3 regions of the Enterobacter sp. KBR-315C3_2022 genome follow, and region 2 is predicted to be linked to each of the others. Evidence: predicted binding sites of a transcription regulator. Region 2 holds the regulator's gene; each other region holds the start of a gene.
What was found. Region 2 encodes LexA, which represses DNA repair genes until DNA is damaged. Its sites were predicted from a motif close to TNCTGTATGTACATACAGNA; they were not measured.
Positions count from the first base shown of each region.

Region 1 (7,211 bases), on a different contig from region 2:
TGAATTATTTCCCCGCGAGTTAATTATGTTGATGCTATTTCTCACCGTGGCGTTAGTGCACATCGTTGCGCTGATGAGCCCCGGCCCTGACTTTTTCTTCGTATCGCAAACTGCCGTGAGCCGCTCTCGTAAAGAGGCGATGATGGGCGTACTCGGCATTACCATGGGCGTGATGGTCTGGGCCGCCGTGGCGCTGCTCGGCCTGAACCTGATCCTGGCGAAAATGGCCTGGCTGCATAACATCATCATGGTGGGCGGCGGCCTGTATCTGTGCTGGATGGGCTACCAGATGCTGCGCGGGGCGCTGAAGAAAGAAGAGAAAAAACCGGAAGAGCCAAAGGTGGAGCTGGCAACGGGCGGACGCAGCTTTGTCAAAGGGCTGCTGACCAATCTGGCGAACCCGAAAGCGATTATCTACTTCGGGTCCGTGTTCTCCCTGTTCGTCGGTGACAGCGTCGGCGCGGGCGCGCGCTGGGGGATCTTCCTGCTGATCGTGGTAGAGACGTTTGCCTGGTTCACCATCGTCGCCAGCCTGTTTGCCATGCCTGCGATGCGCCGCGGCTACCAGCGCATTGCGAAGTGGATCGACGGCTTCGCCGGCGCGCTGTTTGCGGGCTTCGGCATCCACCTCATCATTTCTCGCTAAGCGTGACGCGCTGACGCAAGCAGCGCGCCCACCAGCATAAACAGCGAACCAAATACCTTATTGAGGGCCTTCATCTGCTTAGGCCCTTTAATCCACGCCGCAATCCGCTGCGCCAGCGTCGCGTAGCCAATCATCACAATGATATCGACGATAATGGTGGTCGCGCCGAGCACCACGTACTGCATCACCTGCGGCTGGTGCGGAACGATAAACTGCGGGAACAGCGCGGCGAGAAACACAATGCTTTTCGGGTTAGTCAGGTTCACAAACACCGCACGCTTAAACAGGCGGCCGCGCGTTTGCGTATGGGCGAGGGTATTCAGATCAATCGAGCCCGCCGCGCGCCACTGCTGAATGCCGAGCCAAATCAGGTACGCCGCCCCGGCCCATTTCAGCACTTCAAACGCCAGCACCGAGCGTGAGAACAGCGTGCCGAGGCCAATCCCCACCAGGACGATGTGAATGCCCAGCCCGGTCTGCAATCCGGCAATCGACGCCACCGCCCCGCGGTAGCCGTGGTTGATGGAGGTGGTCATGGTGTTGATGGCCCCCGAGCCCGGAGAAAGGCTGAGGATAATGGATGTCAGCAGGTACGCGAACCACCACTCGAAGGTCATTTGAAGCTCCCGAATCGTCTGTTTTTATGCCACAATACGCTATTGTTGAGTCATTTTGTGACCGGTTAAGAAAAAACGATATTCCTTGGCTTACAGGGGTGGAAACCCAATGTTGCAGCAGAAAAAGGACTGGGAAACACGAGAAAACGCATTTGCTGCTTTCTCTATGGGGCCGCTGACCGATTTCTGGCGTCAGCGCGAGGAAGATGAGTTTACGGGCGTCGATAACGTTCCGGTGCGCTTTGTGCGCTTTCGTAATGAGCAAAACGACCGCGTCATCGTGGTCTGCCCTGGCCGTATCGAAAGCTACGTCAAATACGCCGAGCTGGCGTATGACCTGGTTCACATGGGCTTTGATGTCCTGATTATCGACCATCGCGGGCAGGGGCTTTCCGGGCGCATGCTGTCGGACACGCACCGGGGTCACGTGGATCATTTCAGCGATTACGTCGACGATCTCGCCGCCTTCTGGCAGCAGGAGGTTGAGCCGGGGCCGTGGCGCAGGCGCTACATCCTGGCGCACTCCATGGGCGGCGCTATCGCCACGCTGTTCCTGCAGCGTCACGCGCATCAGTGCGATGCTATCGCGCTTACCGCGCCCATGTACGGCATTGTGATCCGTTTTCCAGACTGGATGGTACGTCCGCTTCTCGACTGGGCTGAGGGCCATCAGCGCATTCGGGAAGGGTATGCCATCGGCACGGGCCGCTGGCGCGCGCTGCCGTTTGCGCTCAACGTGCTCACCCACAGTCGGCAGCGCTATCGCCGCAACCTGCGCTTTTACGCCGATGAGCCGCGCCTGCGCGTAGGTGGTCCCACCTGGCACTGGGTGCGTGAAGGCGTTTTAGCCGGTGAGCAGGTGCTGGGCGGGGTGGCGAACGACGCCACGCCGACGCTTCTGATTCAGGCCGAAGAAGAGCGCGTGGTGGATAACCGCATGCACGACCGCTTTTGTGAACTGCGCGCCGCCGCCGGTCATCCCTGTGAAGGGGGTAAACCGCTGGTCATAAACGGCGCGTACCATGAGATCCTTTTCGAAAAGGACGCTATGCGCTCAGTCGCGCTGAACGCCATCGTCGAGTTTTTCGACAGGCATAACTGATTATTATTTTTTACCAGAGGTTGAGATCCCTATGTACCAGGTTGTTGCATCTGACTTAGATGGCACGCTGCTTTCGCCCGACCACACCCTATCGCCTTACGCGAAAGAGACCTTAAAACTCCTGACTGCCCGTGGCGTGAACTTCGTGTTTGCCACCGGCCGCCACCACGTGGACGTGGGGCAGATCCGCGATAACCTGGACATCAAAGCCTACATGATCACCTCCAACGGTGCGCGCGTACACGACACCGACGGCAACCTGATTTTCACCCATAACCTCGACCGCGATATCGCCGCCGATCTCTTCGGCGTGGTGCATAACAACCCGGCGATCGTCACCAACGTCTACCGCGACGATGAGTGGTTTATGAACCGCCATCGCCCGGATGAGATGCGCTTCTTTAAAGAGGCGGTCTTCCAGTATTCCCTTTACGAGCCGGGCCTGCTGGATCCGGAAGGGATCAGCAAAGTGTTCTTTACCTGCGAAAGCCACGAGGAGCTTCTGCCGCTTGAGCAGGCGATCAACGCGCGCTGGGGCGATCGCGTGAACGTGAGCTTCTCAACGCTGACCTGTCTGGAAGTGATGGCGGGCGGCGTGTCGAAAGGTCACGCCCTGGAAGCCGTCGCGAAGCGTCTGGGCTTTGAGCTGAAAGACTGCATCGCCTTTGGCGACGGCATGAACGATGCCGAAATGCTCTCCATGGCGGGCAAAGGCTGCATCATGGAAAACGCGCACCAGCGCCTGAAGGACCTGCACCCGGAGCTGGAAGTGATCGGCACCAATGCCGACAACGCTGTACCGAAGTATCTGCGCAAGCTGTTCCTTGAATAATTCTCAAGCGGTTATTTATCGTTCAGTTGTCAACTAAAGAGTTCGCTACAATGCCTCTCCTTCTTTTTGCGAGACAAGCATTGTGGCGCTACTCATTATCACCACCATCCTGTGGGCCTTCTCCTTTAGCCTGATTGGCGAATACCTTGCGGGTTCGGTCGACAGCTACTTTTCGGTGCTGATGCGCGTGGGGCTGGCCGCGCTGGTGTTCCTGCCGTTTCTGCGTACGCGCGGGCAAACGCTGAAAACCATTCTGCTGTACATGCTGGTGGGCGCGATGCAGCTCGGCATCATGTACCTGTTCAGCTTCCGGGCCTATGTCTACCTGTCCGTCTCGGAGTTTCTGCTTTTTACCGTGCTCACGCCGCTCTATATCACGCTGATCTACGACCTGCTGAGCAGACGTCGCTTGCGCTGGGGATATCTACTGAGCGCCGCGCTGGCGGTGCTGGGCGCGGCGATTATTCGCTACGACAAAGTGAGCGATCACTTCTGGACCGGGCTGATGTTCGTCCAGCTTGCCAATATCAGCTTCGCCATCGGCATGGTGGGCTATAAGCGCCTGATGGAAACCCGGCCGATGCCGCAGCACAACGCCTTCGCCTGGTTTTACCTGGGCGCGGCGATTGTCGCGGTGGCGGCGTGGTTTATGCTCGGCAACCCGCAAAAGCTCCCGACGACGTCGGTGCAGTGGGGTGTTCTGGTCTGGCTGGGCGTGGTTGCTTCCGGGCTGGGTTACTTCATGTGGAACTACGGCGCGACGCAGGTCGACGCCGGTACGCTGGGGATCATGAACAACGTGCACGTGCCCGCGGGGCTGCTGGTGAACCTTGCCATATGGCAGGAGCAGCCGCACTGGCCGAGCTTCATTATTGGTGGAGCGGTGATTCTGGCTTCGCTGTGGGTCCATCGCCGATGGGTCGCTCCGCGCTCCGCACAAACGGAAGATGGTCGCAGGCGTGGTTCCGCGCTGAGCGAATAAACGCTTCCGTAATGGCCTGGCGCTGCTCGCCGTCGCGCACGGCGGCGTACAGCCTGCTCCACAGGCCCTCGCCCAGGGTTTTGGTGACCACCAGACCCTGACGCTCAAAGCTCTCCACGACCCAGTGCGGCAGCGCCGCGATGCCCATTCTGGCCGCTACCATTTGAATCAACAGCAGCGTGTTATCCACGCTTTTCAACTGCGGGCTCACGCCCGCCGGCTGCAGAAAGTGGCGCCAGATATCCAGGCGGCTGCGCTGCACCGGATAAATCAGCAGCATTTCCGTCGCCAGGTCTTCCGGCGTGACGCGTGTTTTGGCCGCCAGCGGATGATCGGGTGCCAGCACCAGGCGCACCTCATAATCAAACATCGGCGAATAGTGCAGGCCGCTGCGTGGAAGGATGTCGGACGTCATCACCAGGTCCAGTTCGCCCTGCTGGAGCGAGGGCTGCGGGTCGAAGGTGACGCCGGATTTAAAGTCCATCTCTACCTGCGGCCACTTCTGGCGGAAGTTCTCAAGCGCGGGCGTCAGCCACTGAATGCAGCTATGACACTCAATGGCGATACGCAGTTTGGTCTGCTGCGGCTCGTTGCACGACTGCAGCGCGCTGGCAATCTGCGGCAGCACCTGATTCGCCAGCTGTAGCAGGATCTCGCCCTGCGGCGTAAAGCGCAGCGGCTGGCTCTTACGCACAAACAGACGAAAGCCAAGGCGTTGTTCCAGATCGCTGAACTGGTGGGAAAGGGCGGACTGGGTCTGGTGCAGCGTGGCCGCCGCCGCCGCGAGCGAGCCGCAGTTCCGCAACGCTTGTAGCGTTTTCAGGTGTTTTATCTCGATCATGAAAGTCCTTCACTTCGCCATGAACATTTTGCGCTTGAGGAATATACAGTAACTGCCAATTATGGATGTGTAAACATCTGGACGTCTAAAACGTAAAAATTCACAAGGGGCATACCATGACAATCCGCACTCACACTCTCGGTTTCCCTCGCGTTGGCCTGCGCCGCGAGCTGAAAAAAGCACAGGAAAGCTACTGGGCGGGCAATTCCACCCGCGAAGAGCTGCTGGCCGTTGGCCGCGAGCTGCGCGCCCGCCACTGGGAGCAGCAAAAGCAGGCGGGCGTTGACCTGCTGCCGGTGGGCGATTTCGCCTGGTACGACCATGTTCTGACGACCAGCCTGCTGCTGGGCAACGTGCCGGCTCGTCATCAGAACAAAGATGGATCGGTCGATATCGATACCCTGTTCCGCATTGGCCGCGGCCGCGCGCGAACGGGTGAGCCAGCGGCCGCGGCGGAAATGACCAAGTGGTTCAACACCAACTATCACTATATGGTGCCGGAGTTTGTGAAGGGGCAGCAGTTTAAGCTGGGCTGGACGCAGCTGCTGGACGAAGTGGATGAAGCGCTGGCGCTGGGCCACCAGGTGAAGCCCGTGCTGCTCGGGCCGGTAACGTACCTGTGGCTGGGCAAAGTCAAAGGCGAGCAGTTTGACCGCCTCAGCCTGCTAAACGCTATTCTGCCGGTCTACAAGCAGGTGCTGAGCGAGCTGGGCAAGCGCGGCATCCAGTGGGTGCAAATCGACGAACCGGCGCTGGTGCTGGAGCTGCCTCAGGCCTGGCTTGATGCCTTTAAACCGGCGTACGACGCGCTCACCGGGCAGGTGAAGCTGCTGCTGACCACCTATTTCGAAGGCGTTACGCCGAACCTCGACGCCATCACCGCGCTGCCGGTTCAGGGCCTGCACGTTGACCTGGTCCACGGCAAAGACGATGTGGCCGAGCTGCACAGCCGCCTGCCTGCGGACTGGCTGCTCTCCGCCGGTCTGATCAACGGTCGTAACGTCTGGCGCGCCGATCTCACGGAAAAATATGGCCAGATTAAAGAGATCGTCGGCGAACGCGAGCTGTGGGTGGCCTCTTCCTGCTCGCTGCTGCACAGCCCGATCGATCTGAGCGTCGAAACGCGTCTGGATGCGGAAGTTAAAAGCTGGTTTGCCTTCGCCCTGCAAAAATGTGAGGAGCTCGCGCTGCTGCGTAACGCCCTGAACACCGGCGACACGGCGGCGATTGCCGAATGGAGCGCCCCGATTCAGGCGCGCCGCCACTCGGCTCGCGTGCACAACCCGGCGGTCGAGAAACGCCTGGCAGCCATCACCGCCCGGGACAGCCAGCGCCAGAGCCCGTATGAGGTGCGCGCCGAAGCCCAGCGCGCCCGCTTCAATCTGCCCGCGTGGCCGACCACTACCATCGGCTCCTTCCCGCAGACCACCGAGATCCGCGGCCTGCGTCTGGACTTCAAAAAGGGTAACCTGGATGCGAATCACTACCGCACCGGCATCGCTGAGCACATCAAGCAGGCGATTAACGAGCAGGAGCGTCTTGGCCTGGACGTGCTGGTGCACGGCGAAGCCGAGCGTAACGACATGGTGGAATACTTTGGCGAGCATCTCGACGGCTTCGTCTTTACCCAGAACGGCTGGGTGCAGAGCTACGGCTCCCGCTGCGTGAAGCCGCCGGTGGTCATTGGGGACGTCAGCCGCCCGGAAGCGATTACCGTTGAATGGGCGAAGTTCGCGCAGTCGCTCACCGACAAGCCGGTAAAAGGCATGCTGACCGGCCCGGTGACCATTCTTTGCTGGTCGTTCCCGCGCGAGGATGTATCGCGTGAAACCATCGCGAAGCAGATCGCGCTGGCGCTGCGTGACGAAGTGGCGGACCTCGAGGCGGCGGGCATCGGCATCATTCAGATTGACGAACCGGCGCTGCGCGAAGGTTTACCGCTGCGCCGCAGCGACTGGGATGCGTACCTGAAGTGGGGCGTGGAAGCCTTCCGCATCAACGCCGCGGTGGCGAAGGACGATACCCAGATCCACACCCACATGTGCTACTGCGAGTTTAACGACATCATGGATTCCATTGCCGCGCTGGACGCCGACGTGATCACCATCGAGACCTCGCGCTCGGACATGGAGCTGCTGGAGTCGTTCGAGGAGTTTGACTACCCGAACGAAATCGGGCCGGGCGTGTACGA
Region 1 is NZ_JBGKEB010000019.1:21,917-29,127, reverse strand. It holds gene rhtC (threonine export protein RhtC) at 26-646, shown strand; gene rhtB (homoserine/homoserine lactone efflux protein) at 643-1,263, opposite strand; gene pldB (lysophospholipase L2) at 1,373-2,365, shown strand; gene yigL (sugar/pyridoxal phosphate phosphatase YigL) at 2,397-3,197, shown strand; gene AB8804_RS17815 (carboxylate/amino acid/amine transporter) at 3,280-4,179, shown strand; gene metR (HTH-type transcriptional regulator MetR) at 4,067-5,020, opposite strand; gene metE (5-methyltetrahydropteroyltriglutamate--homocysteine S-methyltransferase) at 5,137-7,211, shown strand, end outside.
Region 1: a site for LexA is predicted at 5,052-5,071, ahead of metR (HTH-type transcriptional regulator MetR). Genes of this name have one in related genera too.

Region 2 (7,211 bases):
AGGCAAGGGGTGATCGTCTCCCCGCAGTGCTGATTTGTTAGTTTTAGTGCGCCTGAGTGGGCGCACTTTTTTTCCTGCCGTCCGTGCGTGTTGCACCGTTGTTGCGATAGTGATCGTTAAATAACGTTTGACCGCCCCCAAGCCGCGTTTCTGCGATACAATGCCATTACGTTATGTATCGGAGAGTCTGGCATGTCACACCCCGCGCTAACGCAATTGCGTGCGCTGCGCTATTTAGACCACATACCCGCGCTTGACCCGGCGCAGCTCGACTGGCTGCTGCTGGAAGATTCCATGACAAAACGTTTTGAGCAACAGGGCAAAACGGTCACGGTGACGATGATCCGCGAAGGGTTTGTCACGTCCGATGAGATTGCCAGCGAGCTGCCGCTGCTGCCGTCTGAAGAACGCTACTGGCTGCGCGAGATCCTGCTCTGTGCCGACGGCGAGCCGTGGCTTGCCGGACGGACGGTGGTGCCTGAGTCCACCCTTTCCGGACCCGAGCTTGCCCTGCAGCGGCTGGGAAAAACGCCGCTGGGGCGCTATCTTTTCACCTCATCCGAGCTTACCCGAGATTTTATTGAGATTGGTCGCGATGCCGATCTGTGGGGGCGCCGTTCCTGCCTTCGCCTGAGCGGCAAGCCGCTCATTCTGACGGAACTGTTTTTACCGGCATCGCCGCTGTACTAAGAGGAAGATAAAATGGAGTGGAGTCTGACGCAGAACAAGCTGCTGGCCTTTCACCGCCTGATGCGCACGGATAAACCGATCGGCGCGCTGCTGCTGCTCTGGCCGACCCTGTGGGCGCTGTGGGTTGCCACGCCGGGTGTACCGCCGCTGTGGATCCTGGCGGTGTTTGTTGCGGGCGTCTGGCTGATGCGCGCGGCGGGCTGCGTGGTCAATGACTACGCGGACCGCAAGTTTGACGGGCACGTGAAGCGCACGGCCCATCGACCGCTGCCGAGCGGTCAGGTTTCCGAGAAAGAGGCCCGCACGCTGTTTGTGGTGCTGGTGCTGCTCTCCTTCCTGCTGGTGTTAACGCTTAACACCATGACCATTCTGCTTTCGATAGCCGCGCTGGCGCTGGCCTGGGTCTACCCGTTCATGAAGCGCTACACCCATCTGCCGCAGGTGGTGCTGGGTGCCGCGTTTGGCTGGTCGATCCCAATGGCGTTCGCCGCGGTGAGCGAGTCCGTGCCGCTGAGCTGCTGGCTGATGTTCCTGGCCAACATTCTCTGGGCCGTGGCGTACGATACGCAATATGCGATGGTTGACCGCGACGACGATCTGAAGATTGGAATCAAGTCGACGGCGATTTTGTTCGGGCGTCAGGACAAGCTGATCATCGGTATTCTGCAGGTGGCGGTGCTGGCGCTGATGGTGGCCATCGGTCGCCTTAACGGCCTGAACTGGGAGTTTTACTGGTCCGTGCTGGTGGCGGGGCTGCTGTTTGCGTACCAGCAAAAGCTGATTGCGAAGCGGGATCGCGAAGCGTGCTTCAAGGCGTTTATGAACAATAACTACGTGGGCCTGGTGCTGTTCTTGGGGCTGGCGATGAGCTACTTTTCATAAAAGTACGGCAGCCGAATGGCTGCCGTTTTGTTTTCTCCCTCTCCCCGTGGGAGAGGGCCGGGGTGAGGGCATCACTCGCCCTGCGTCGAACTCTCAATCGTTAAACGCACGTCGGCGGTAATCAGCTCTGCCAGCATCTGGTAGATCTTCATCGTCTCTTCCGGCTCGGCGTCGCCCGTGTCGCTAATGAACCCTTCGTCACGCAGCGTCAGCACCAGCGAGCTGAACACCGCCTTATCAAAGAACTCAGGAGCATTGATACCGTGCAGAACGGAGAGGCGCTGCGCCAGCGTCCGGCTCTCTTTTTCCAGCGTGCCGCGGTTGATGGACGGATTCGCGCTCAGCAGCCAGAAGGTAATGGCGTAACGTTGCAGCGTTTCGCGCGCCCCGGCGGCCAGCAGCTGCAGAGTGCGGGAGCGTGACGGGTTGATGAGCAGCTCGTTCTCATTAACCGTAATCAGCCCCTGACGACACATCTCTTCCGTCATCTTCGCCAGCTCGACGGCCAGCTCGTCCTTGCTCCAGCGCAGGAACAGCTCCGCTTTCAGCATCGGATAGATGGCTTCAATGTGGCGTAACAGCTCCTGATGCGAAATGCGGCGGTGCTGGGTCAGAATGGCGGCCATCAGGGACGGCAGCATCAGCATATGCGTGATGTTGTTGCGGTAGTAGGTCATCAGCACCGCCTGCTCGCGCGGCAGAATGATGATGTCACCGATCGTATCTTTCTCGACTTCAAACTTGTTCATCTGCAGCGCATGGTCGATAAGCTCGCTGGCGGTGGCAGAAGGAACGGTTGAATCGACGGAGTACGGCACGTTGCGCATGATGTCCAGGTAGCAATCGAGCTGCTCGGTCAGCTGCTCGCGTGTGAGCGAGCGCTGGCGAGAGGCCAGAAGCGCCGTGCAGCACAGGTTCATGGCGTTGGCCGCACCGGCGCTGTTGATACGCACCATCAGCTCTGACGCAATGCCGTTGACGGTCGGCGTCAGCCACGCTGGACGCACCGCCTCGATGGGATCGATGGATTCACGCCACTCGGGCACGTGGGTATTCAGGTACGTCATCAGCGGCATCGGCTCGCCGAAGTTCACGTAGCCCTCGCCCAGGTTGCGCAGCTTGCTGAGGCCGCGCAGCATCTGCGGCAGGCTCTCTTTCTCTTTTGTGGCTCCGCGCAGCTCTTTCGCATAGGTGCCCACTTCCATCACGTGCTCATAGCCAATGTAGATTGGCACCAGCGTGATGGGCCGCGTACCGCCGCGCAGCATCGCCTGAATGGTCATCGACAGCGTGCCGGTCTTCGGATCGAGCAGACGACCCGTACGCGAGCGGCCACCTTCGACGAAGTATTCTACGGAATAGCCGCGGCTGAACAGCTCGCCAAGGTATTCGCGGAAGACGGTCGAGTAGAGCTTGTTGCCCTTGAAGGTTCGACGAATAAAGAACGCGCCCAGGCGGCGGAAGATCGGGCCTGCTGGCCAGAAGTTCAGGTTAATACCGGCAGCGATGTGCGGCGGCACCAGCCCCTGGTGGTAAAGCACGTAGGAGAGAAGCAGGTAGTCCATGTGGCTGCGGTGGCAAGGCACGTAGACAATCTCATGGCCGTCGTGTGCCAGCTGGCGCACGCGCTCGGCGTTATGGACGTTGATCCCCTGATAGAGCCGGTTCCAGGTGAAGCCCAGAATGCGGTCAGACAGGCGAATCATCTCGTAGGAGAAGTTCGCGGCGATCTCTTCCATCAGCGCGATAGCGTTCTGCTGGGCCTTCTCGTGGGAAATTTTCTTGCTGCGCGCTTCGTCTTCGACGGCGCGGGCAATCGCCTTAGAGGCCAGCAGCTTGTTGAACAGATCCTGGCGCGCAGGCAGGCGAGGGCCCACCGCGGCGAGACGCTGACGCGCGAAGTGCATGCGCGCCACGCGCGCGAGCTTTTGCGCGATGATCTTGTCCGTGCCGTGCTCGTCCGCCATACGGCGCAGCGAAACGGACGGGGAGAAACGCACGAAGCTGTCGCGCCCCAGCCAGGAGACGGCGAAGAATTTTTGGATGCCGTTAAGCATGCGCAGTGGCGGATTCTCTTCGCCTTTTTCGCGGCCCGGTCGGCGGCCAAACATCACGGAGACCGGCACCATCTGCACGTCCAGATCGGGATTGCTGCGGTGCAGATCGAGATAGTCGTGGAACAGCTTGATGGACTCTTCTTTCGGCGTGTAATAGGTGAACACGCGCGGCCCGCCGTGGATGAACACGTAGCGCGGTAGCAGCGTACCGTCGACTTCCAGCGGTTCAAGCGGGTCGGGCAGATCGTGCGCCAGACACTGCGCGCGAAGCGTCAACAGGTCAGCCTTCGAGTTATAAGGCAAAACGTACATAATCGGGCGCGAGGTATCGAGCCCTAATTCCAGCGCGGGTTCTGCTGGGATAGACTTACTTTTTACCAGTACGCTTAATGGTAAATTAAGTAATTTGTAGTAAATTCGTGGCCAGCCGGACATAAACGATGTAAAGCCTCTGGTTAATAATGCAATTGCGGCGCAAGGATAACAGAAAGCGCGCAAAATTTCTGTTGTTACCCGTCAGACTTCAGGCGGCAGCATAGTGGCTGCGGCTACATATACTTCATCCTGCATGCTGCATGAAAGCGGCATGGACGATCTTGTGTATAGTGACTGACGCTCTTTCCAATAAAAGGTTCTTTTAATGGCCAATAATACCACTGGGTTCACCCGAATCATCAAAGCCGCGGGCTATTCATGGAAAGGTTTCCGTGCCGCGTGGATCAATGAAGCTGCTTTCCGCCAGGAGGGCATTGCCGCTATCGTCGCGGTTATTGTCGCCTGTTTCCTTGACGTTGATGCGATAACCCGCGTACTTCTCATCGGTTCGGTGCTTTTGGTGATGATAGTGGAAATTCTCAATAGCGCTATTGAGGCGGTGGTTGACCGCATCGGTTCCGATTTCCACGAGCTTTCCGGACGCGCAAAAGACATGGGATCCGCTGCCGTACTGCTGGCGATTATCGTTGCGGCGATAACCTGGGTCACGCTGCTTTGGTCGCATTTCCGATGAGCCTCGAGGAATAATTAAGTCCCTGGTTTTTTGTGCAGTTTTTGGTTCCAAATTCGCCTTTGACTGTATATACTCACAGCATAACTGTATATACACCCAGGGGGCGGAATGAAAGCGTTAACGACCAGGCAGCAAGAGGTGTTTGATCTCATCCGGGATCATATCGGCCAGACGGGTATGCCACCCACGCGTGCGGAAATCGCGCAGCGTCTGGGCTTCCGTTCTCCAAACGCTGCCGAGGAACACCTGAAAGCGCTGGCACGTAAAGGCGTGATTGAGATCGTCTCCGGCGCGTCTCGCGGTATTCGTCTGCTCGTCGAAGAAGAGACGGGTATTCCGCTGGTTGGCCGCGTTGCGGCAGGTGAGCCGCTTCTGGCGCAGCAGCATATTGAAGGCCATTATCAGGTCGACCCGGGTATGTTTAAGCCAAGCGCTGATTTCCTGCTGCGCGTTAGCGGGATGTCGATGAAAGACATCGGCATTCTTGACGGCGATCTGCTGGCCGTTCACAAGACGCAGGACGTGCGCAACGGGCAGGTTGTTGTGGCGCGTATTGATGACGAAGTGACCGTTAAGCGCCTGAAAAAACAGGGCAACACCGTGCAGCTTCTGCCGGAAAACAACGAATTCACGCCGATTGTGGTAGACCTGCGCGAGCAGAGCTTCTCGATCGAAGGCCTGGCGGTTGGCGTTATCCGCAACGGCGAATGGCTGTAATCTCTTCCTGACGGGCTGCGGTTTCTCCGCGGCCCGTTTCGTATTATCGTCCCCGGTATTTTCCCATGTCTCTGCTGACGGCTTCCGATAAAGCATTGTGGCGTCTTGCGCTGCCGATGATCTTCTCCAATATCACCGTTCCTCTCCTGGGGCTTGTTGATACGGCGGTGATTGGCCATCTTGACTCGCCCGTGTATCTGGGCGGCGTCGCGATTGGCGCAACGGCGACCAGCTTCCTCTTTATGCTGCTGCTCTTTTTGCGCATGAGCACCACCGGGCTGACGGCGCAGGCGTATGGCGCGAAAGACCCGCTGCGGCTGGCGCGCGCGCTGGTGCAGCCGTTAATCCTGGCGCTGGGCGCGGGAATAGCGATCGTCCTCTTGCGTACACCGCTCATCGATTTGGCGCTGCATATCGTGGGCGGCAGCGAGGCGGTGCTGGAGCAGGCCAGGCGTTTTCTGGCGATCCGCTGGCTCAGCGCGCCCGCGTCGCTGGCCAATCTGGTTCTGCTTGGGTGGCTGCTGGGCGTTCAGTACGCCCGCGCTCCGGTGATCCTGCTGGTGGTGGGCAACCTGCTTAATATCGTCCTCGACCTGTGGCTGGTCATCGGCCTGCACATGAACGTGCAGGGGGCGGCGCTGGCAACGGTGGTGGCGGAGTATGGCACGCTTCTCATCGGATTAGGGATGGTCTGGCGCGTGCTGGCGATGCGCGGGATCCCGGTTGCGCTGCTGAAAAAGGCCTGGCGCGGCAATATTCGCAGGCTGCTGGCCCTAAACCGCGACATCATGCTGCGCTCGCTTCTGCTACAGCTGTGCTTTGGCGCGCTGACCGTTTACGGCGCGCGGCTTGGGCCTGAGATTGTCGCGGTCAATGCGGTTCTGATGACGCTGCTGACCTTTACCGCCTATGCGCTGGACGGCTTTGCCTACGCCGTTGAGGCGCACTCCGGTCAGGCCTATGGCGCAGGAAAAAGCGGCCAGCTACGCGACGTCTGGCGCGCCGCCTGTCGTCAGGCAGGCCTTGTCGCACTCGCGTTCGCCGTGATTTACGCCGGTTTCGGCCAGTCAATCGTTGCCTTACTTACCTCGCTGCCCGCGCTGCGCGAGCTTGCCGGTCATTACCTGATCTGGCAGGCGGTGCTGCCGGTAGTGGGGGTGTGGTGTTATCTGCTGGACGGCATGTTCATCGGGGCAACGCGCGGGGCTGAAATGCGCAACAGCATGGCGGTGGCGGCCGTCGGGTTTGGCCTGACCTTGCTCACCGTTCCGTATCTGGGCAACCACGGGCTGTGGCTCGCGCTGGCCGTTTTCCTCTCTCTGCGCGGGCTGTCGCTGGCCTTTATCTGGCATCGCCACTGGCGTAACGACACCTGGTTTGTGTCTTCGTAATCGTCGCGATGGTTAAAGATTCTGAATATGAAAATGACCTCCGAATCCTTAACTACAATAATTAATACGTCCAGCAGAAAGTACGTGACGGACGAAACTCATTGACGCTTAACACGAGGACACGATTATGAATAAAGACGAAATCGGCGGCAACTGGAAGCAGTTTAAAGGTAAAGCGAAAGAACAGTGGGGCAAACTGACCGACGACGACATGACCGTCATCGAAGGTAAGCGCGATCAGCTTGTCGGCAAAATTCAGGAACGTTACGGCTACGAGAAAGATCAGGCTGAAACCGAAGTGAAAGACTGGGAAACCCGCAACGACTACCGTTGGTAACCCGGTAAACCCGCAGGTACAAGGATGTACTGGCAGAGGGCGGCGCTAAGCCGCCTTTTCTTTTGCCTTAGCGCGGCTTTTTCTTTACCAGGATTGTGTGGTCGTGCTGGCAGGCATCCTGATGCTTA
Region 2 is NZ_JBGKEB010000011.1:99,553-106,763, reverse strand. It holds gene malM (maltose operon protein MalM) at 1-13, shown strand, start outside; gene ubiC (chorismate lyase) at 193-690, shown strand; gene ubiA (4-hydroxybenzoate octaprenyltransferase) at 703-1,572, shown strand; gene plsB (glycerol-3-phosphate 1-O-acyltransferase PlsB) at 1,644-4,064, opposite strand; gene AB8804_RS13575 (diacylglycerol kinase) at 4,270-4,638, shown strand; gene lexA (transcriptional repressor LexA) at 4,747-5,355, shown strand; gene dinF (MATE family efflux transporter DinF) at 5,421-6,746, shown strand; gene AB8804_RS13560 (CsbD family protein) at 6,874-7,083, shown strand; gene zur (zinc uptake transcriptional repressor Zur) at 7,151-7,211, opposite strand, start outside.

Region 3 (7,211 bases), on a different contig from region 2:
CCAACGCATATCGACAGCCATCACCACGTGCACATGATCCCGGCGATTTACCCAATTGTTGCCGAGTTCGCCAGGCGTAAAGGCGTGGCGATGCGCGTGGATCGCAGCGTTCCGCAGGAAGCTGCCGTGCCGGACGTGCAGACGACGGACGGCTTCAGCAGCGCGTTTTACGGTGACGATATCAGCGAGGCGCTGTTCCTGAAGGTGCTGGATGATTCCGCCGCGCGCGGCGAACGCTCGCTTGAAGTGATGGCGCATCCGGCGTTTGTCGATAACATCGTGCGCAAAAGCGCCTACTGCTGGCCGCGCCTGGCGGAGCTGGACGTGCTGACGTCGGCGTCGCTGAAATATGCGATTGCCGAACGTGGGTATCGTTTGGGGACGTTCAGGGATTTGTGAAAATTGCCCCTCACCCTATCCCCAAAGGGGCGAGGGGACTGCGAGCACAGGCCTGCATGTCTCCCTCTCCCTTTCAGGGAGAGGCCGGGTGAGGGTATTTTTTTACGCCGGTATCTGATCGATCTTGCTGCTGCGCGACCAGACGCGGTGCGCGGCAAGCAGATCAAACAGCTTCGTCATAAACGCATCGTCGACCTTATCACCTTCCACGATGCCGTCTTCGCCCTTATCGGCTACCTTCAGGAGCGATTTAAACTGGCGCGCGTCGCCCGCCAGCGCAATCGGCTTAAGGTGCTTATAGGCTTCAAGCAGATAATAGGCCGCATCGCCGTTGTTCTGCAGGCTCTGAATATCCCCGCACGGCACGATAACGGCATCCACCGTCAGCGATGGTGCGCCCGCGAAGGTCGCCGCGATCGGCAGCACGGAGCCGTCATCGGCGGTGACTTCACCCATGCGCGAGTAAAGCAGTTTCGCGTGAACGCCCTTGGACTTCAGCCCCTTCATGATGCTCAGCACGTCGCTGGCGCGGGTTTTGTCGTTCAGCAGGATGGCCACCACGCGACCTTTGATTGAGCCACCCGGCACGGCGTACAGGCTAAGCGAAGGATCTTTCTTCACGCCGTTCACGTCTTTCGGCGGCGCGGCGTTTCGCTGCTCGTCGGTAAGCGTGATGCCCAGATTGTCTGCCACGCCCTGCGCGAGCTGAATGTCGATGCGCGCCAGCTGATCGACGACGCGCTCGCGGATATAGGTGCGCACCACCTTGCTCAGCTCGAAGCTAAAGCCGCCGATAATATGCTGTTGCTCAATCGGCGTCTGGCTGTTCCAGAACAGGCGAGGGTGGGCGTAATACTCACCAAAGGACGGGCTGCGCTCGCGAATTTTGTTGCCGTCGACGCGCTCCTGATAAGACTCAAAGCCGCCGCGCTTTGGTCCCGGCGGCGTTTCGCGTGGCCAGTTATCGTTAATTGAGTTCGGCTCGTAGTTCGCTGGGTTGGTGTCGATATCCTGGCGGTGCATCCCGTCGCGCTGGAAGTTGTGGTACGGACAGGTTGGACGGTTGATCGGAATTTCATGGAAGTTCGGCCCGCCGAGGCGGCTGATCTGCGTATCGGTGTACGAGAACAGGCGACCCTGCAGCAGCGGATCGTTGGTGAAATCCAGACCGGGAACGATATGGCCCGGGTGGAACGCCGCCTGCTCGTTTTCGGCAAAGAAGTTGTCCGGGTTGCGGTTGAGCACCATTTTGCCCACCAGCTGAACCGGCACCAGCTCCTCCGGAATGAGCTTCGTTGGGTCGAGCAGATCGAAGTCGAACTTGAACTCGTCCTCTTCGGGGATCAGCTGCAGCCCAAGCTCGTATTCCGGGAAATCGCCCGCTTCAATCGATTCCCACAGCTCGCGGCGGTGGAAGTCCGGGTCGCGCCCGGTGAGCTTCTGCGCTTCATCCCACACCAGGGACGCTTTGCCCGCAACGGGCTTCCAGTGGAAGCGGACAAACGTGGCTTTACCTTCGGCGTTGATCAGGCGGAAGGTGTGGATACCGAAGCCTTCCATCGTGCGCAGGCTGCGCGGAATGCCGCGGTCCGACATCGCCCAGATGACGTTGTGCAGCGTTTCAGGCTGCAGCGAGATGTAGTCCCAGAAGGTGTCGTGCGCACTTTGTCCCTGCGGTATCGCCCAGTGGGGCTCCGGTTTTACCGCATGGACAAAGTCAGGAAACTTATGCGCATCCTGAATGAAGAAGACGGGGGTGTTGTTGCCTACCAGGTCAAAAATGCCTTCATCGGTATAGAACTTGGTGGCGAAGCCGCGAATATCGCGCACCGTATCGGCCGAGCCCGCGCCACCCTGAACGGTGGAGAAGCGCACAAATACCGGCGTTTTTTTATTGGGATCGGAGAGGAAGTCCGCTTTGGTGATCGCTTTCAGGCTCTTATACGGCTGGAAATAGCCGTGTGCCGCAGAGCCGCGCGCGTGGACGATGCGCTCCGGAATGCGCTCGTGGTCAAAATGGGTGATTTTTTCCCGCAGGATAAAATCTTCCAGCAGCGTGGGGCCGCGGCTGCCCGCGCGCAGCGAGTTTTGATCGTCCGCGATGCGCACGCCCTGATTGGTCGTCAGCGCAAAGCCTTCGCCCCCTTTGCGGTGCGGCTCGAGCGAGTCTACCTTGTCATTGCCCGCGTCCGGTGATTTCATGCTGCCCGGTGCGGTAGGCTGTTCCCCGGGCGCCGAGTGGCCGGGAGTCGGGCGGTGAGAACCATCCGCAGGTGCGAGAGAGTCCATCCCCGGTTGTGATTCTTCGGTGCCATGAATGGGTGACTGATGTGATTTATCTTTGTTCGACATTGCACGCTTCTCCTTTATCCATTGCTAAAAACCCTACTAAGCATAGAACAACATCGCGGATTGGCTGGGGAACTAAGAGTTTTCATATACAGAACTTAGCGAAAGGAGCTAAACGACGCGAGCCGGGCGCGACGCCGCGGGGAAGAATCGGCTATGATAGGATTTTCCTGCTTCCCGATTTTGTTTTAGTGAACCAGTCGCTTATGAAACCATTTCGTCAACAAAACCGTCGAGTCATTAGCTACGTGCCGCGCGTCGAACCTGCGCCGCCTGAACACGCCCTGAAGGTCGATGGTTTTCGTGATGTCTGGCAGCTGCGTGGCAAATACGTGGCCTTTGTGCTGATGGGCGAACATTTTCGCCGCTCCCCCGCGTTTTCCGTGCCGGAGTCGGCCCAGCGCTGGGCTGTTCAAATCCGTCAGGACGACGAGGTTGAAGAGTAACAGACAAAAAAAACCGCCGAATGGCGGTTTTTTTATCTCGAAAGCGATTAGCGGTGCGCCAGCTCGGCGTCCTCTTCGCTGTCCATAATCGTTTTGTCGGTTTGCTTCAGCCACTGGCTGGTCAGCGTCCCGGCGGTCATTGAGCCGCTGACGTTCAGCGCCGTGCGGCCCATGTCGATCAGCGGTTCAACGGAGATCAGCAGCGCAACCAGCGTTACCGGCAGGCCCAGCGCGGGAAGCACGATCAGCGCGGCGAAGGTCGCACCGCCGCCCACGCCCGCAACGCCCGCTGAGCTGATGGTCACAATGCCGACCAGAGTCGCAATCCATACCGGATCCAGCGGGTTAATTCCAACAGTAGGAGCAACCATCACCGCCAGCATGGCCGGGTAGAGGCCCGCACATCCGTTCTGACCAATGGTCGCACCAAAGGACGCGGAGAAGCTGGCAATTGATTCCGGCACGCCCAGACGACGGGTCTGCGCTTCCACGTTCAGCGGGATAGACGCCGCGCTGGAACGGCTGGTGAACGCGAAGGTCAGCACTGGCCACACTTTGCGGAAGTACTTCAGCGGGCTCACGCCGTTTACGCCCAGCAGGATGCCGTGGACAACAAACATAATGCCCAGGCCCAGGTAGGAAGCGATAACGAAGCTGCCCAGCTTGATGATGTCCTGCAGGTTAGAGCCCGCAACCACTTTGGTCATCAGGGCCAGCACGCCGTAAGGCGTCAGCTGCATCACCAGACGTACCAGCTTCATCACCCAGCTTTGCAGGGTATCGATAGCGATCAGCACGCGTTCGCCCTTCGGCGCGTCGTCTTTCAGCAGCTTCAGCGCGGCCACGCCAAGGAATGCCGCAAAGATCACTACGCTGATAATAGAAGTTGGGCTTGCGCCGGTGAGGTCGGCAAACGGGTTCTTCGGAATAAAGGAGAGCACCATTTGCGGTACGGTCAGGTCCGCCAGTTTGCCAACGTAGTTGGTTTGGATCGCGGTAAGACGCGCGGTTTCAGCCGAACCCTGTACCAGACCTTCTGCGGTCAGACCAAACAGGTTGGTCACCAGCACGCCCACCAGCGCCGCAATCAGCGTGGTGAACAGCAGGGTGCCGATGGTCAGGAAGCTGATTTTGCCCAGCTGAGTGGCGTTGTGCAGGCGCGCGACGGCGCTCAGAATAGAGGCAAACACCAGCGGCATCACGATCATCTGCAGCAGCTGCACGTAGCCGTTGCCGACGATGTTGAACCACTGGATGGAGTCTTTCATTACCGGGTTATCAGAACCGTAAATAGCCTGCAGTGCCAGACCAAATACAACGCCCATTCCCAGACCGACGAGCACCTTCTTCGCCAGGCTCCACTGTTTGTGACGCGTCTGCGTGAGAAGCAATAGCAATACGACGAACACGACAATGTTCGCGATAAGTGGAAAATTCATCCCCGTTCTCCTGATTTATTTTACGGTCGGTTTTTACCGATCCTGTTGGCGCAAGGTTATCAGAAGTGTGATGTGGCGCTTATATCCAAATGGAATGGTTTATGACAAATGGGATGGTTTTGTCGGTTTAATGTTCAATCTGGTGATTAATAAATCGGTTGAACTGAAATTGCAGCGAATTGATCATCTGGGACGACCAGCGCACTGCACCATTTTCGGGCAGGCTCTGCGGCATCCACACCGCCCACGCAAAGAGCGCCATGCATAGCACGCGCTCCAGCTGGTTGCCTTTCTGCGGCACGAGAATGGGTAAGCGAAAGCGCCAGCGGCAGGGCCACAGCAGCGGGACGCCGGCCGGGGTGAGCATGTCTGCAAGGATATGGCTCAGGTAGCCGAGCACCATGCCCTGAATGGCGTCGGCGGGGACGATCCAGCTCTCGGGCACCTTCAGGTAGAACAGCGTTAATAAACCGAACACCGCCAGCAGGCTGTGGGTAAATCCGCGGTGCCCGAAGGCTCTGGCAATCGGCTTCGAGATCCATTTCAGCCGCTGCCCAAGGAACGATTTTGGGTGATCGATATCGGGCAGAAGGCAGGTCAGTACGGCCGAGGGGACGATATGCCACCAGTCGCCCTGCGCCAGCACGGGCGTCAGCTCAGCGTTTTTAGCAAACACTGCGCATGCGATTGAAAAAAGCAGGTGGCCTTCCGCCGTCATGATAAAACCCTGGAGACTGTCAATTCATCCAGTATAGGGTTTTTATACAGTACATGAAAGAGGTGACGGTGTAACTCTTTGTCACAAATCGCTTAGAGCGATTAACCCGCGCCCACAGAGGCCGTGCGCGGTGGGCGCGGGCATTTACGCTACTCGCCGAGGAGATGACGGGCAGTGAGTTCGGTTAACGATTTGAGCCTGACGTCAGCAAGCGCGAATCGCGGGTCGTGCTGGCCCTCTTCGGCAGGGACGACGATCGAGCGCATGCGTGCGGCTTTGGACGCTACCATGCCGTTAACGGAATCCTCCAGCGCCACGCAGGTGAGCGGGTCGAGGCCGAGTTTGGCGGCGCAGTCCATATAGACCTGCGGGTGCGGCTTGCTGTAGGGCAGCTTTTCCGCAGAGGCCAGCGCGTCAAAGCTGTCGCGCAGGTCAAACATGGTCAGCACTTTTTCCAGCATATGCAGCGGCGACGCGGAGGCCAGTCCAACCTTGAGGCCGTTGGCCTTGCACAGGGCCACCGCCTCGCGAACGCCGGGCAGGAGCGGCTTGCTCTCTTCGACCAGCGAAATGGCGCGGCTGATGATGCGTGCCGTCACCTCGGCGCGATCCGGGCCCGCCCATGGCTGGTGGGCATACCAGAGTTCAACCACCATATCGATACGCAGTCCCAGCGTATCGGGCAGCTCGTGACGGCGGCTAATATCAACGCCAAGGCTGGCCATGACGTCCAGTTCGGCACGATCCCACAGGGGCTCGGAATCGATAAGTAATCCATCCATGTCAAAAATTGCGGCAAGAGTTTGGCGCGGTGTCGACATCACAACGTCTCCTTTTTTAGGGTGTACGACAGACGATAAGTGCTAGGTGCTCACCGCAATTTAGCATAACGCCTTTAAAGAACGGGCGAAAATGATGGGTAGCAGGTAAACTTACGCAAAAATAGCGCGTCTTTTGAAGGGGAACTGATGACGTATCAACAAGCTGGACGCATTGCAGTCTTAAAACGTATTGCCGGGTGGATTATTTTTATACCGGCGGTCATTTCCACGCTGATCTCCGTGCTCAAGTTTATGTACGACCACAGCGAAAAGCAGGCAGGGATTAACGCGGTCATGCTTGATTTTGCGCACGTCATGATAGAAATGATGCGCTTTAACACGCCGTTCCTGAACGTTTTCTGGTTTAACTCGCCGACGCCGGATTTCCACCAGCAGCTGAATATCGGGTTCTGGATCATCTACGCCCTGATCTTCGTCGCCATGGCGCTGCAGGCCTCCGGCGCGCGCATGAGCCGCCAGACGCGTTTTTTACGCGAAGGGGTGGAGGACCAGCTGATCCTGGAGAAAGCGAAGGGCGCGGAGGGGCTGAGCCGCGAGCAGATTGAAGCGCGCATTGTTGTGCCGCGCCACACCATTTTCCTGCAAATTTTCCCGCTCTATATCCTGCCCGTTATCATCATCGTGGCTGGATACTTTTTCTTTAAGCTGCTCGGCTTCCTGTAAAGACGGCGGGTGGCGCAAGGCCACCCGTTCAGCGCTACGCCGCGAGCACGCGTTCCAGCGCGCGCTCGGCATTGACCAGATGCTGACCGCCAAACAGAATGGCGCGGTTGATCAGGGTGTACAGCTGATAGACCGGCTGACGATCGAGAAAACCGGCCGGTAGCGGCGATACGGATTGATACCCATCATAAATCTGCGGCGGCTGTTCTGGATGCAACGGCAGCATGGCGAGGTCGCACTCCCTGTCACCCCAGTAGCAGGCGGGGTCGTAGATATACGGCCCGTTTGGTCCAAGCGCGCAGTTGTCAGACCATAAATCCCCATGCAGCAGGGAAGGCTGCGGCTGATGTGACGC
Region 3 is NZ_JBGKEB010000009.1:85,157-92,367, forward strand. It holds gene chbG (chitin disaccharide deacetylase) at 1-399, shown strand, start outside; gene katE (catalase HPII) at 502-2,751, opposite strand; gene cedA (cell division activator CedA) at 2,955-3,194, shown strand; gene AB8804_RS11685 (L-cystine transporter) at 3,242-4,633, opposite strand; gene AB8804_RS11690 (metal-dependent hydrolase) at 4,761-5,351, opposite strand; gene hxpB (hexitol phosphatase HxpB) at 5,501-6,172, opposite strand; gene AB8804_RS11700 (YniB family protein) at 6,320-6,856, shown strand; gene AB8804_RS11705 (fructosamine kinase family protein) at 6,891-7,211, opposite strand, start outside.
Region 3: a site for LexA is predicted at 5,366-5,385, ahead of AB8804_RS11690 (metal-dependent hydrolase). Genes of this name have one in related genera too.